Regions from separate parts of the Paraburkholderia kururiensis genome, predicted to be linked through region 3. Evidence: predicted binding sites of a transcription regulator. Region 3 holds the regulator's gene; each other region holds the start of a gene.
The links. Region 3 encodes FliA, which starts transcription of late flagellar genes. Its sites were predicted from a motif close to CTAAAGTTTNNNNNNNNNNNGCCGNTA; they were not measured.
Positions count from the first base shown of each region.

Region 1: U0042_RS14145 (DUF4088 family protein) is a predicted target of FliA. The motif match lies at 2,735-2,761, and genes of this name have one in related genera.
Region 2: U0042_RS28535 (flagellin domain-containing protein) is a predicted target of FliA. The motif match lies at 2,615-2,641, and genes of this name have one in related genera.

Region 1 is NZ_CP139965.1:3,181,360-3,185,894, reverse strand. Features, by position in the region: gene U0042_RS14150 (ATP-dependent helicase) at 1-1,662, shown strand, start outside; gene U0042_RS14145 (DUF4088 family protein) at 1,724-2,491, opposite strand; gene U0042_RS14140 (AzlD domain-containing protein) at 2,843-3,163, opposite strand; gene U0042_RS14135 (AzlC family ABC transporter permease) at 3,160-3,840, opposite strand; gene U0042_RS14130 (AraC family transcriptional regulator) at 3,990-4,535, opposite strand, start outside.
Region 2 is NZ_CP139965.1:6,384,672-6,389,206, reverse strand. Features, by position in the region: gene U0042_RS28550 (SGNH/GDSL hydrolase family protein) at 1-194, shown strand, start outside; gene U0042_RS28545 (MetQ/NlpA family lipoprotein) at 208-1,026, opposite strand; gene U0042_RS28540 (acyl-CoA dehydrogenase family protein) at 1,284-2,468, shown strand; gene U0042_RS28535 (flagellin domain-containing protein) at 2,732-3,550, shown strand; gene U0042_RS28530 (pyrrolo-quinoline quinone) at 3,901-4,535, shown strand, end outside.
Region 3 is NZ_CP139965.1:4,156,872-4,161,406, reverse strand. Features, by position in the region: gene flhF (flagellar biosynthesis protein FlhF) at 1-1,522, shown strand, start outside; gene U0042_RS18710 (AAA family ATPase) at 1,515-2,411, shown strand; gene U0042_RS18705 (RNA polymerase sigma factor FliA) at 2,444-3,178, shown strand; gene U0042_RS18700 (hypothetical protein) at 3,573-4,016, shown strand; gene U0042_RS18695 (flagella synthesis protein FlgN) at 4,242-4,535, opposite strand, start outside.

The DNA.
Region 1 (4,535 bases), 980 kb from region 3:
GAACTCGGGTTTTCGGCGAAGGAACGGCGGTTCCCGTCGAAGTCCACCTGTCTCTCGATCTATTCGCGCGTCGTGAATACCGGCGCGTCTCTCGCCGACGTGCTCGCCCGCGCGTTTCCGTGGTGCTGCGAATGGGAGGCGGACCTGCGCGCACTCTTTGCCCGCTACGTCGAGGCGAAGCAGGCGCAGAACGTTCTCGACTACGACGACCTGCTGCTCTACTGGTCGCACATGGCCGCCGAGCCCGCGCTCGCCGCGGAACTCTCCGCGCGCTTCGATCACGTGCTCGTGGACGAGTATCAGGACACGAACCGCCTGCAGGCGTCGATCCTGCTCGCGCTCAAGCCCGACGGGCGCGGCCTCACCGTAGTGGGCGACGACGCCCAGGCCATCTATTCGTTTCGCGGCGCCACGGTGCGCAACATCCTCGACTTCCCCGCGCAGTTCGATCCGCCCGCGCGGCAGGTCATGCTCGAGCGCAACTATCGCTCCACGGCGCCCATTCTCGAGGCGTCGAATGCGGTGATCGGGCTCGCCAAAGAGCGCTTCGCGAAGCAGCTCTGGACCGAGCGCGCAAGCGCGCAGCGTCCGCGGCTCGTCACTGTGGGCGACGAAGCCACGCAGGCACGCTATGTCGTCGAGCAGGTGCTGGAGGCGCGCGAGGCGGGCATGAAACTGAAGTCGCAGGCCGTGCTGTTTCGCGCGGCGCACCACAGCGCGGCGCTCGAGGTCGAACTGGCACGTCGCAACATTCCGTTCGTCAAGTTCGGCGGCCTGCGTTTTCTCGACTCGGTGCATGTGAAAGACGTGCTTGCCGTGCTGCGCTGGGCGGAAAATCCGCTCGACCGCGTGGCCGGCTTTCGCGTGGTGCAGTTGCTGCCCGGCGTCGGACCGGCCACGGCGGCGCGGCTGCTCGACCAGGTCGCGGCCTGCCAGGGCACCTGGCATACGGCCGAGGCTCTCGCGGCGTTCGCGCCGCCGCCGCGGGCCGCGCAAGACTGGGCCGCGTTCGTCGCGATGATGTCGACGGTCTGCTCGCGCGCGAGCGCGTGGCCCGCCGAGTTCGAGCTGATCCGCCGCTGGTACGAACCGCATCTGGAACGCAATCACGAAGACGCCGCCATGCGCCACGCGGACGTGCTGCAGATGGAGAGCATCGCGGGCACGTACCCGTCGCGCGAACGCTTTCTCACGGAACTCACGCTCGATCCGCCCGATGCCACGAGCGGCGAGTCCGGCGTGCCGCTGCTCGACGAGGACTACCTGATTCTTTCCACGATCCATTCGGCGAAGGGCCAGGAGTGGCGCAACGTGTTCGTGCTCAACGGCGTGGACGGCTGCATTCCGTCCGACCTCGGCACGGGCAGCGACGAAGAGATCGACGAGGAGCGCCGCCTGCTCTACGTGGCGATGACGCGCGCGAAGGAAGACCTGCACATCGTGGTGCCGCAGCGGTTCTACGTGCACAACCAGACGCAATCGGGCGACCGGCACGTCTGGGCCTCGCGCACGCGCTTCATTCCGGCGCCGCTGCTGCCGCTGTTCGAGGCGCGCGCGTGGCCGCCCGCGCCGGTCGTTGCCGCGCCGACGGCGGCGGGGCTGGCTGCGGCGGCTCACGCCAAGGTGGAGATTGCGGCGAAGCTCAGGAAGATGTGGGACTGAGCGAGGCTACCGCGCGGAATATCGCACTGAAGCTGAAGCCGAAGCGGTAGGCGAACCGCCCTCAGCGCGATTGACGCTGCTGTTGTTGCTGGTTGCGTACGGGCGGTGTGAAGACGTTGCGCAGCCACGCGGCGAGACGGGCGAACACGTCGTAGGGTTCTTCGACGAAGATCTCGGGCTTGAGCAGGCGCAGGTACTCCATGATCTGCTGCGCTTCCTGCTTCTGGAACGAGCCGTGCGAAATGCCGAGGCGCAGCAGCCCGCGCAACTCGCCCAGCTTTTCGCGCGATGCGCTGCCCACGCTCGTTTCGCAGGCGATCTTCGCCTCGTAGATGCGCTGGCGCAGCGATTCCGCGAGCCGCCACGCCGGCGTCTGCATCACTTCTTCGAGCGTCTGGATGTCCTGCACGGCCGATTTGATCTGCGCCGAGAGCGGATCGATCAGGTTCGGCGCGGCCTGGGCTTCGTTGACGATCGCCGTGGCCCAGTCGCGGCAGTGCCGGGCGAGTTCGTCGGGCGTCCATTCGGAGCGGGCGGCGAAACCAAAGCCGTACTCGGCGGCCTGGCGCATCAGGATGGCGACGACGTCCGGAAATTCCTTGTCGAGGGTGCGCTTGGCCCACGCGTACTGCCCGCCCTGGAGCATGCGCTGCACCGCGTGCTCGGTGAGCGGCACCATGTTGTCGAGCAGCTTCGCGCGCAGGAAGTCCTCGAACGAAGGCGTCGCGAACTGCGGGTCGAGCTTGAGCGACACGCGCAGGAACGCGTCGAAATCCTTGCGTAGCGACGCAAGGGTTTCTTCCTTCAGCGTAAGGGTGATCTGGCCCATGTGGTTATCCCGTTTTCCCGGTCCGCCCCTGTCGGTGGCGCCGTGGCGTATCTGCTGTGTGCCGGCGGTGCGTCCTTCGCGCGGGTTGCTGGCGTCTTCGCGTTCATGACGGCTCTGTGAACGGACGACGCGCCGCGTGCGATTCAGGCGCGATCCGGGTGCATTCGCGCCGCAAGGCCTGCGGGCACCACGGCCGGAGCCGGCGCGAAAAAGCGGACTTCGATCGGCGGACTTCGATCTGTTTAACGGCCCGCGAGGACGAAACTTGAGCAAGCCATGACGCAGCGCAGGAAACGCCGGGCCCCGGGCGTGGCGCCGGGGGCTTGCGTCGGAGGGAAATGCCCGGTGGCGCTAACGCAGCACGATGCCCTGCCAGACAAAGAACACGGCGAGACCGACGGCGATAGTGAGCAGCGGCCGGCGCGTCAGCGCACTCGCCGCAACGGCCGCGAGCGCCCCGACGAGCTGCGGATTGCGCCACGTCAGTTCCGGACTGCCGTGCGGCGCGATCGCCATGGGAACGATGAGCGCTGTGAGCACGGTGACGGGCACGAAGCCGAGCGCCGTGCGCACGAGCGGCGGAAAGACGACGCGGTCGCCCAGTACGAAGACGGCCGCGCGGATCGCCCAGGTGATGAGCGCCATGCCGAGGATGAGGAGCGCGTAGTTCATCGGTTTGCCTCCACGGCGCGTCCGCGCGAGGCGCCCGGCAGCGACAGCGCGACGCCCACCGCGACGCCCGCGAGCACGGCGCCCAGCAGCCCGAGCTTGTAGGGCCAGGCCTGCCAGAGCAGCGCCAGCGTGCCGGCGGTGATGGCCGCCGCGAAGTAGCGGACGGCGACGAGCTGTGGCACGACGATGGCGATGAAGGTCGCGACCATCGCGAAGTCGAGCCCGAGCGACTGCAGACCCGGGAACGCCGCGCCGAACAGCAGCCCGGCCGCCGTCCACAACTGCCAGTTCACGTACATGGCGAGCCCGGAGCCGAAGAAGTACCAGGGGCCGATGGCGTCGAACCGCCCTTGCGGCTGCCGACGATAGTGGGCCCAGGCCACGGCGAACACCTCGTCGGTGAGCAGGCCGGCGAGCACGAGCCGCCAGCGCAGCGGCAGATGCGCCACATAGGGCGCGAGCGTCGCGCTGTACAGCAGATGCCGCAGATTCACCACGAACGTGGTGCCGAGCACGACCGGGAAGCTCGCGCTGCCCGCAATCAGGCCGAGCGCGATGAACTGCGCCGAGCCGGCGAATACCGCGAGGGACATTAGCTGTCCTTGCCACACGTGAAGCGGTCCCGACGTGACGAGCGTACCGAAGATGACGCCGAACGGAGCGGCGCCCACCATCATCGGAATCGTGTCGCGCGCGCCCGCCGTGAAGTCTTTGAAACGAATGGAACGGGTCACTCTCTCCTCCTTTTGCCGCGAGCTTAACGGAGGGCGCGAGAAGATGGCTTGTACGTTCTTGCGGGGTGAGGACGATTGTTCGCCCGCGGCGCTTATGCCGCCTGCCAGCGCCCCGGCGGCACGCCGAACATGCGGCGGAAATGGCGTGTGAAATGGCTTTGATCGACGAAGCCGCTCGCCGCCGCGACTTCGGCCACGGGCCGGCCCGCACGCAGGGGCGCAAGCGAACGTTGCAGGCGGATCTGGTTGCGCCAGGCGTGCGGCGGCAACCCCGTGGCCTCGGCGAAAAGACGGGCCGCGTGAAACGGCGAGAGGCTGACCGCCGCCGCCAGGTCGGCGAGCAGAAGCGGCGTGGCGAGATTGCTGGCGAGACGCTCTTTCATCGTTGCCACACGCGGATCGCCTGCCGGGCGGAACACGCGTTCGGGTTGCGTGCGACCGTAGCGAACGAGCAGCGTGGAGAGCGCGTCGAGCAATGCCGATTCGGCGGCAAGCGGGTCCGCTTGCGGTGTTCCCGCCGTGGCCGGTAATCCGGCGGCGCCGGCTTCGAGCAATTGATGCGCGCGTGAGAGACGACGCGCCAGGTCCGGGTCGCGGATCACGTCGGCGTCGAACCAGGGCAGCGGCTGAGTGCAGCT
Region 2 (4,535 bases), 2.2 Mb from region 3:
ACACCGGCACGGCCTGCGACCCCGCGAAGACGCCGCACGACACCGCGTTGCTCTGCTCGCCGCCCACCTACACGACGCCCAACGCCGACCAGACCTACATGTTCGCCGACGATCTGCATCCCACCACGCGCCTGCATACGCTCTTCGCGCAGTTCGTGGAACAGCAGATCGCGAAGAGCGGACTCGGGCGCTGAACCGTCCGCGGGACTACTGCGGCGCGCCGTCCCAGGCGGGCAGGGTCGCGCCGTGATAGACCTTCAGGATCGCGGCCGATACGTTGGGTTGCTGATAGCTCTGCACGAGGTCGTGGACCCACGGCGCGTTCGCATCCTGCTCGTTCACGGCGATGAAGTTGCGATACGGATTGTTCGGCACCTTCTCCTGCGCGATGCGTTCCTGCGGAATCTTGATGCCGGCCTTGATGGCCCAGTCGGTATTCACGACGGCCGCGTCGAGGTCGCCGATCGCTCGCCCCACGATGCCCGCATCGAGTTCCTTGATGTGCAGATTCTTAGGATTCCGTTCGATATCGCGCGCCGTCGGCAGGAGACCCACCGCGGGCTTCAACGTAATGAGGCCGAGCGATTGCAGCAGAAGCAGCGAGCGTCCTTCATTGCTCGGGTCGTTCGGCACGCCCACCGTCGCGCCTTGCGGAAGGTCGGCAACCGACTTCACCTTGCGTGAATAGAGCCCGATAGGCTGCACGTAGGTGTAGCCCACCGGCACGATCTTGTAGCCGCGCGCCTTGATCTGTGCTTCCAGATAAGGCTTGTGCTGGAACGAGTTGGCGTCGAGATCGTGCTGCGCCAGCGCCTCGTTGGGCTGCGTGTAATCGGCGAACGTGGTGATCTTGATGGCGAGGCCATGCTTCGCTGCGTTGGCCGCGACCACTTTCCAGACGTCTTCGTCCTCGCCCGACATGATGCCGACGCGCAGCGTCTTTTCCGCGGCCGATGCCGCATTCGCGAAGCCCCAGCCGAGAGCGAGCGCAGCGAGTGCCGCGCCAAGCAGTTTTCGTTTTTGCATGTGTGGTTCGTTCATGTTGTTCGACAGGACTCGATGCTAGAGAACGGCACGACACGCTGACAAATATTTTTGTCTGCGTTGGTCATGCCGCGCGAAGTCATATCGATGGGGCGAATCGTGAATTGGTGCGGCAATTGTCCCCCGCCCATATGCCCACCCCTTCTAAGCATTCGACATCCTGACCACGACACGCGCGCGGCGTGCTCTTATGATGGCGGGTTGAATCCGTTCCCCATTCCGTGCTGGAGGCAAGCGCCATGTCCACATCATCCGAGTCCGGCTTTTCTTCGATTCAGCGGACCCTCGACCGTCTCGTGCAAGACTTCGCCGCGACGGCTGCCGAGCGCGACGCGCGCGGCGGCACGCCCAAAGCGGAGCGCGATGCGATTCGCAGCAGCGGTCTGCTTGCGCTTTCCATTCCGAAGCCGTACGGCGGGCTGGGCGCGAACTGGATCGAAACGCTCGATACGGTGAGGCAGTTCGCGCGCGTGGACAGTTCCATCGCGCACGTCTACGGTTTTCATCACCTGCTGCTTGCCACGGTGCGACTCTTCGCGCGGCCCGATCAGTGGGAACCCTGGTTCGAACAGACGGCGCGCCACAACCGCTTCTGGGGCAACGCGCTCAATCCGCTCGACAAGCGGACCGTCGTGCGCAAGGTCGATGGCGGCTATGAATTTTCGGGGCGAAAGAGCTTTTGCTCGGGCGCTTTCGATTCGGACATGCTGATCGCCTCCGGTGTAGACGAAACCAGCGGCAAGCTGCTGATCGCCGCGGTGCCGACTGCGCGCGAGGGCATCACCATTCCGTCGGACTGGGACAGCTTCGGTCAGCGGCAGACCGACAGCGGCAGCGCCGCGTTCGATCAGGTACGCGTCCAGGAAAGCGAAATGCTGCTCGACCCGGGCCCGCTCAGTACGCCGTTTGCGTGCCTGCGGCCGCTGCTCGCGCAACTGATCTTCGCGCACCTGTTTCTCGGCGTCAGCGAAGGCGCGTTCGCGCAGATGAAGCACTACACGCTGCACGAGTCGCGGCCGTGGTTCAAGTCGCCCGCGAAGAGCGCGAACGAGGACCCTTACACGCTCTTACGCTACGGCGAGTTCTGGGTGGGGCTGGAGAGCGTTCGGCTGCTCGTGCAGCAGGCCGCGTCGCGATTCGACGCGGCCTGGAACGAAGGCACGGCGCTGGACGAAGCGGGGCGAGGGCAGGTGGCGGTCGCGGTGGCCACGGCCAAGGTGGCGGCGACGCGCGTGGGGCTCGACCTCACGAGCCGGCTTTTCGAAGTGGCGGGTGCTCGCGCCACGCAGGGCGCGCTGCGGCTCGACCGCTTCTGGCGCAATCTGCGCACACAGACGCTGCACGATCCCGTCGATTACAAGCTGCAGGAACTGGGCGAGTGGGCGTTGAACGATACGCTGCCGGCGCCTTCGTTCTATTCGTAGACGCGTCCCTCGCGAAATCGCTGCATCGTTGCGGCCCCCTATACGGGCACGCCGGCCGTTGCCCGTCATGTTCGCGCCCCGCTTTTCGCATGCGCCCGCCGGCCCTTGCGCCAGCGGGCGATTGCCCATCGCGATGACGGCTTCCCCTCAAGTTTGTGTCGCGCCCGACGATAACCCGGACATACAGGTTGCTGGAACGGACCGCAGCAAGCGAGCACCCCCACCATCGTCCTGTCGTCCCAAACGAATCCATAGAGGAAGCCATGCTGAACATCAACACCAACATTCTGTCGCTGACGACGCAGACCAACCTGTCCGGCTCGCAAAGCGCTCTTTCGCAAGCCATTACGCGTCTGTCTTCGGGCAAGCGCGTGAACACCGCCGCCGACGACGCCGCCGGCCTCGCCATCGCCACCACGCAAACCGCCGCCATCAACGCGCTGAACCAGGGCGTGATGAACGCGAACAACGGCATCTCGATGGTGCAAACGGCTTCGGGCGCGATCTCGTCGACCGTGGCCAACCTGCAGCGTATCCGCCAGCTGGCCGTGGAATCGGGCGACGGCTCGCTCGGCTCGGCAGCGCAAGCGAACCTGCAGACCGAAGTCACGACGCGTCTGACGGAAATCAACCGCGTCGAAACGCAAACCACGTTCAACGGCCAGAGCGTGCTGGGCGGCCTCGGCAGCGTGAACTTCCAGATCGGCGCATCGGCCAACCAGACCATCACGGCGAACTTCGGTTCGACCACGTGGAACGCGTCGGGCCTGGGCGTATCGGGTATCGACATCTCGACGACGTCGGGTGCACAGAACGCGATCACCGCAATCGACGCCGCGCTGTCGCAAGTCAACAACTTCCAGGCAACGCTCGGTGCAACGCAGAACACGTTCCAGTCGGCCATCAGCAACACGCAGACGGAATCGACCAACCTGAACGCCGCACAATCGCAGATCGTCGACGCCGACTTCGCTTCGGAAACGGCGAACCTCTCGAAGGCGCAAGTGCTGCAACAAGCCGGTATCTCGGTGCTCGCGCAAGCGAACTCGCTGCCGCAGCAAGTGCTGAAGCTCCTGCAATAAACGTCCACGCAGTACCTTCCGTGACGCGCCTCTTGCGGGGTGCGTCACTTTTTTTGTGTTGGGCGAAAGTGGGCCATACATCGTCGTCACGGCGGGTATGGCCTGCTTTGTTTGGGCGCCCGGCACGACCGCTGTGCGGCCTCTCCTGCTCATGGGCAAGCAGCAAAAGAGGCCCTGAAAAAGGGGACTTTAAGAAAAAAGGGCTTTAAGCAAAAAGGCTTTAAGCAAAAAGGCTTTAAGACAGCGCCCGGTACGCCAATTGCTCATTCCCCGTGCCGAAGTGTGGCGGCGGACGCTGCATCGGCAAGACACGCAGTCTTCGCGGCTTGCCGGCCGCGCGGGAGACGCCCATGCCATGCCCGATCCATCGCCCATCTGCACCGGCCCGTGCTACCGCGCGCCGCAGCACGTTCTTCGCGACCGTGGCATGCCTCGTCGCCGCCTTCTGCGCGTCATGCGGCGGGGGTGGTGGCAACGGCGGCGGATCGGGCAGCGCAGCCACGCCCGCGCCGTCCGCGCCGGCCAACACCACGGTGTCGTCGCCCACGGACGTGCTCATGTATCACAACGACGCCGCGCGCACGGGCCAGTACCTGGCCGAAACCACGCTCACGCCGGCCAACGTCAATCCCACGCATTTCGGCAAGGTCGCGTTTCTCTCCGTGGACGGCAAGGTGGACGCGCAGCCGCTCTACGTGAGCAGCCTCTCGATTGGTGGCAAGCCGCACAACGTGGTCTATGTGGCGACGGAGCACGCAAGCGTCTACGCCTTCGACGCGGACACCAACACGCCGCTCTGGCAGCGCTCGCTGCTGGGCTCCGGCGAGACCACGAGCGACAACCGCAATTGCCAGCAGATCACGCCTGAAATAGGCATTACCGCGACGCCCGTGATCGATCGCACGCGCGGCGCGAACGGCGTGCTCTATGCCGTGGCGATGAGCAAGGACGCGAGCGGCGCCGTTCATCAGCGCCTGCATGCGCT
Region 3 (4,535 bases):
CCCGGCCCACGCCGCCGGTCATGCCACGACCCAGGCGCCCGCCGCCAGCCGCGGCGCGCCGTTCGCCACGCCGGCCGCAGGCGTCGCCATGCCGGCATCGGCTGCGCCGTCGTACTCGGACAAGACACGCGCGCCGCGCACGATGGCCGAAACGAACCCCTGGCTCATCGACCACGCGCGCCGCATCGCGGACAAGGACAGCGCGGGTCAAGGCGAAGGGCACAGCGCGAAAGCCGCGGGCATGACGCCCGCCGACGCCATGGCCAAGGGCCTCGGCATGCCCGCCGACCCGCACGACGAACACGGCCACCACCGCGTGGAAGGCGCGGGCGTGCTCAACGTCAGCACGCCGGACTGGGCGCGCGAAGCGGCCCAGCTCGCCGCACGCCGCGCCACGCAACGCATCGCGCCGGCCTTCGATCTGCCGGGCAACAGCCAGCCGGCCACGCCGCCCTCGATCAACGCCAAGGCGCCCAGCGACGCCGCGGGGGCGAGCGCCTCGGCCAGCGTCACGGAAGCCATCAAGGCCCGCATCGAGCAGGTAGTGAACGAAACGGTGATGAGCGAGCTGGCCTCCATGCGCGGCATGATGGAAGAGCAGTTCGCCGGGCTCCTCTGGGGCGAGCGCCAGCGCCGCAGCCCCACGCACGGCGCCCTCACCAAGCAGCTGTTCGCCGCCGGCTTTTCGGCCCAGCTCGTGAAGATGGTGGTGGACAACCTGCCCGAAGGCAAAGACCCGGAAGGCGCGCTGGAATGGGCGCAGTCGGTGCTCGAATCGAACCTGCCCGTGCTGGAAAACGAAGACGCGCTCATGGAACGCGGCGGCGTGTTCGCACTGATGGGCCCGACGGGCGTGGGCAAGACCACGACCACGGCGAAGCTCGCGGCGCGCTGCGTGATGCGCTTCGGCGCGAGCAAGGTGGCGCTGCTCACCACGGACAGCTACCGCATTGGCGGCCACGAGCAACTGCGCATCTTCGGCCGCATCCTCGGCGTATCGGTGCATGCGGTGCGCGACGGCGCCGACCTGCAACTCGCGCTCACCGAACTCAAGAACAAGCACATCGTGTTGATCGACACGATCGGCATGAGCCAGCGCGACCGCGCCGTAACCGACCAGATCGCCATGCTCTGCAGCGCCGGCCAGCCGGTGCAGCGCCTCTTGCTGATGTCCGCGACGAGCCACGGCGACACGCTCAACGAAGTGGTGCAGGCCTACCAGAGCACGGCGGACAAGGCGCCGCTCGCGGGCTGCATTCTCACCAAGCTCGACGAGGCCACCAACCTGGGCGGCGCGCTGGACACCGTGCTGCGCTACCGGCTGCCGGTGCACTACGTGTCGACCGGCCAGAAGGTGCCCGAGAACCTCTATGTGGCAACGAAGCGTTTCCTGATTCGCAGCGCGTTCTGCATTCCGCGCGAGCACTCGCCCTTCGTGCCGCACGAAGACGACATCCCGGCGCTGCTTTCGGCGCTGTCCACGCGTTCGAACGCCGACCTGCACGAGGTTCGCTTTGGATAAATTCGTAGCCGACCAGGCGGAGGGGCTGCGGCGGCTGCTCGCCCGTAGCGGCTCGCGAGTCATCGCGGTGACCGGCGGCTCGGAGAGCGTGGGACGCACCACGACAGTAGTGAACCTTGCGGCGGCGTTGGCCGAGCAGGGCAAAGACGTGCTCGTCATCGACGAGTGCCTGGGCGACCGCTCCGTGAGCGCCACGCTGGGCGGCCTGCATGGCGTAGGCAATCTCGCCGGCGTGATGCGCGGCGAGGTGCCGCTCGCGGCGGCCGTGAGCCGGCATCCGCTCGGCTTCGGCGTGCTCTCGGCCTGGCGCGGCAGCCAGGAAGGCTACACCGCCGAACAGTACGGGCTCGTGCTGAACGGCCCCGCCGACGTCGTGCTCATCGACGCCGGTCTGGACAAAAACGGCGCGCTCTCCGGGCTCGCCATGCGCTCGCACGACGTGATGGTCGTGACGCGCGTCTCGGCGCAGGCCATCACCGATGCCTACGCCGCCATGAAACGTCTTCATTTCGCGCACGCAATCGCGCAGTTCCGCGTGCTCGTCAATTACGTCCAAAGCGCGGCCGATGCCCACACGGCATTCGAGAACCTCGCAGGCGTGGCGGGTCGTTACCTCACCGTCTCGCTCGAAAACGCAGGCTGCATTGCGGCTGACCCACACATGGCGCGGGCCGTCGAGCTCGCACGCTGCATCGTGGACGCTTTTCCGTCCGCGGCCGCCGCGCGCGACTACCGGCATGTCGCCGCAGAACTGCAGTACTGGCCCATGCGGCCAGCCATGTCGTCGCGCGCGGCCATGACGCGCCCGACCGTAACAACGTCGGCCCCATCGCCATCCGTGTGGCAGGCCGACCCGGCCGCCGAATGGCCGTCGGCGCAGCATGCGTGACGCCACTCGGGGACTTCAGGCAGGAGAGCACGATGTATAACGCTCAGGGAAAAATTTCGCAGGCCGACGTGCTGGCGAAGTACGCGCCGCTCGTAAGACGGCTGGGTTTGCAGCTCGTGGCGAAGATGCCGGCGAGCGTGGATCTGGACGATCTGATCCAGGCCGGCATGATCGGTCTGCTCGATGCGGCGAGCCGCTACAAGGAAGATCAGGGCGCGCAGTTCGAAACCTACGCGAGCCAGCGCATTCGCGGCGCCATGCTCGACGAGCTGCGCAGCAACGACTGGCTGCCGCGCAGCCTGCGGCGCACCTCGCGCGAGGTGGAAAGCGCGGTGCACCAGGTGGAGCAGCGGTTGGGCCGCTCGGCGAGCGAGACGGAAATCGCCGGGCACCTCAACATGCCGCTCGACGAATATCAGTCCATGCTGCAGGACCTGCATGGCAGCCAGCTGATCTACTACGAAGACTTCGACCGTTCCGCGGACGACGAGCCGTTTCTCGACCGCTACTGCGTCGATCACTCGGACCCGCTTTCCGCGCTGCTCGACGAAAGCCTGCGCGCGGCGCTGGTGGAAGCCATCGACAAGCTGCCCGAGCGCGAGAAGCTGCTGATGTCGCTCTACTACGAGCGCGGCATGAACCTGCGCGAAATCGGCGCCGTGATGGAAGTGAGCGAATCGCGCGTGTGCCAGCTGCACAGCCAGGCCGTGGCGCGACTGCGCACGCGCCTGCGCGAACTGGCCTGGGCAGGCGCCGAGGCCGACTGAGAAACCTGACCGGGGCTCGTTCGGGGAGGGTTTGCGCCTTCTTCGGCGAGCGTTGCGCAAGGGGTTGGGCGCGACGGCGATGGCCAGGCTTCCGGGCCGCCTTCGCTGCGTTTGTGGGGCGGCTGGTTTTCTGCTGCTTTATCGGCGCCTGGGTTGCGCGTTGTTTGCGTTTCGTCTGCACCCGGCTCGCGGCCTGGTCCGCGGCTTTATCCGCGCCTTGTCGGATTCATCAGCGGCTTTTCCGTGTGCCTCGCGTTCGCTCTTCGTCCGCTTTGCCCCTCCTCATCTGCGGGCTTTTCGCCCGTAACACCACTAACACTTTCTTACACCACGCTTTCTGGCGGGTGGCTACACTTGCGCCCGCGTTATCACTAAAACAATGGGGTTAAACCAGATGCTCAAGAAAATCGCAGGAATCGCCGTGTTGACCGTGGCTTCGGCCGCCGTATCGCTGCCGGCCGTGGCCGGTGACTTGAACAACGCGCTCGGCGGTGGGCTGGGCGGGGTAGCGGGCGCAGCCGTGGGCGGCGCGCTGGGCGGCAGCACGGGCTCCGTGATCGGCGGTGCGGTGGGCGGCGGCGCAGGCGCCGCGGTCACGTCGAACCGACGCGAACGCACGGGCGCCATCGTAGGCGGCGCACTGGGCGGCGGCGCCGGCACGGCGGCAGGCAACGCGATGGGCGGCCGCACGGGCGGGCTGATCGGCGCGGGCCTGGGCGGCGGCGCAGGAGCGGCACTGGGCGGCAACATCTCGCGCAGCAATTCGTACGCGGACGAGGGCGAGCGCGGCTATCGCAGCACGGGCCACCACCGCAAGCATCGCAAGCACTGGGATTGAGCCGCGAGCAGCAAAGGCAAGAGGATCGAGAAAGGCGCAACGACGCCTGAGGCTGAAAACCAGGCTTGAACGCCTGGTCTGAAAGCACAACGGGCCGCACATCCGGAAGGATGTGCGGCCCGTTGGTTTTTGATGCGGCTAGTCGGTCAATTCAGAGCGTTCAGCGACGACGCGGCGCCCGGATCTCGCGCCGCACGTCTCGAAAGCCGCCGCGATCGAATCCGCTCAAACCCGCCCGAACGACGGAATGCGCCCGTCCGGTCCGTACAGACCGGCCTTGTGCTGCGCGCCCTTGAGCACGTCGAGGGCACGGCGGTTGTATTCCATGCGCGTGTGGATCAGCACGCCGTTGGTGGCATTGGAGCGCTTCGCGCGTTCGGCGGCCTTTTGCAGCAGCGCCCATTGCGTGGCGAGCCGCGGGTCCGCCCCGGAGGCCAGCTCCATGCCGCGCCAGCCGGGCGGAAAGCCCAGCTCCGCAAGCTGCGCGTCGCGCAGCTTTTCCAGCGCGGAGAGCTTCTC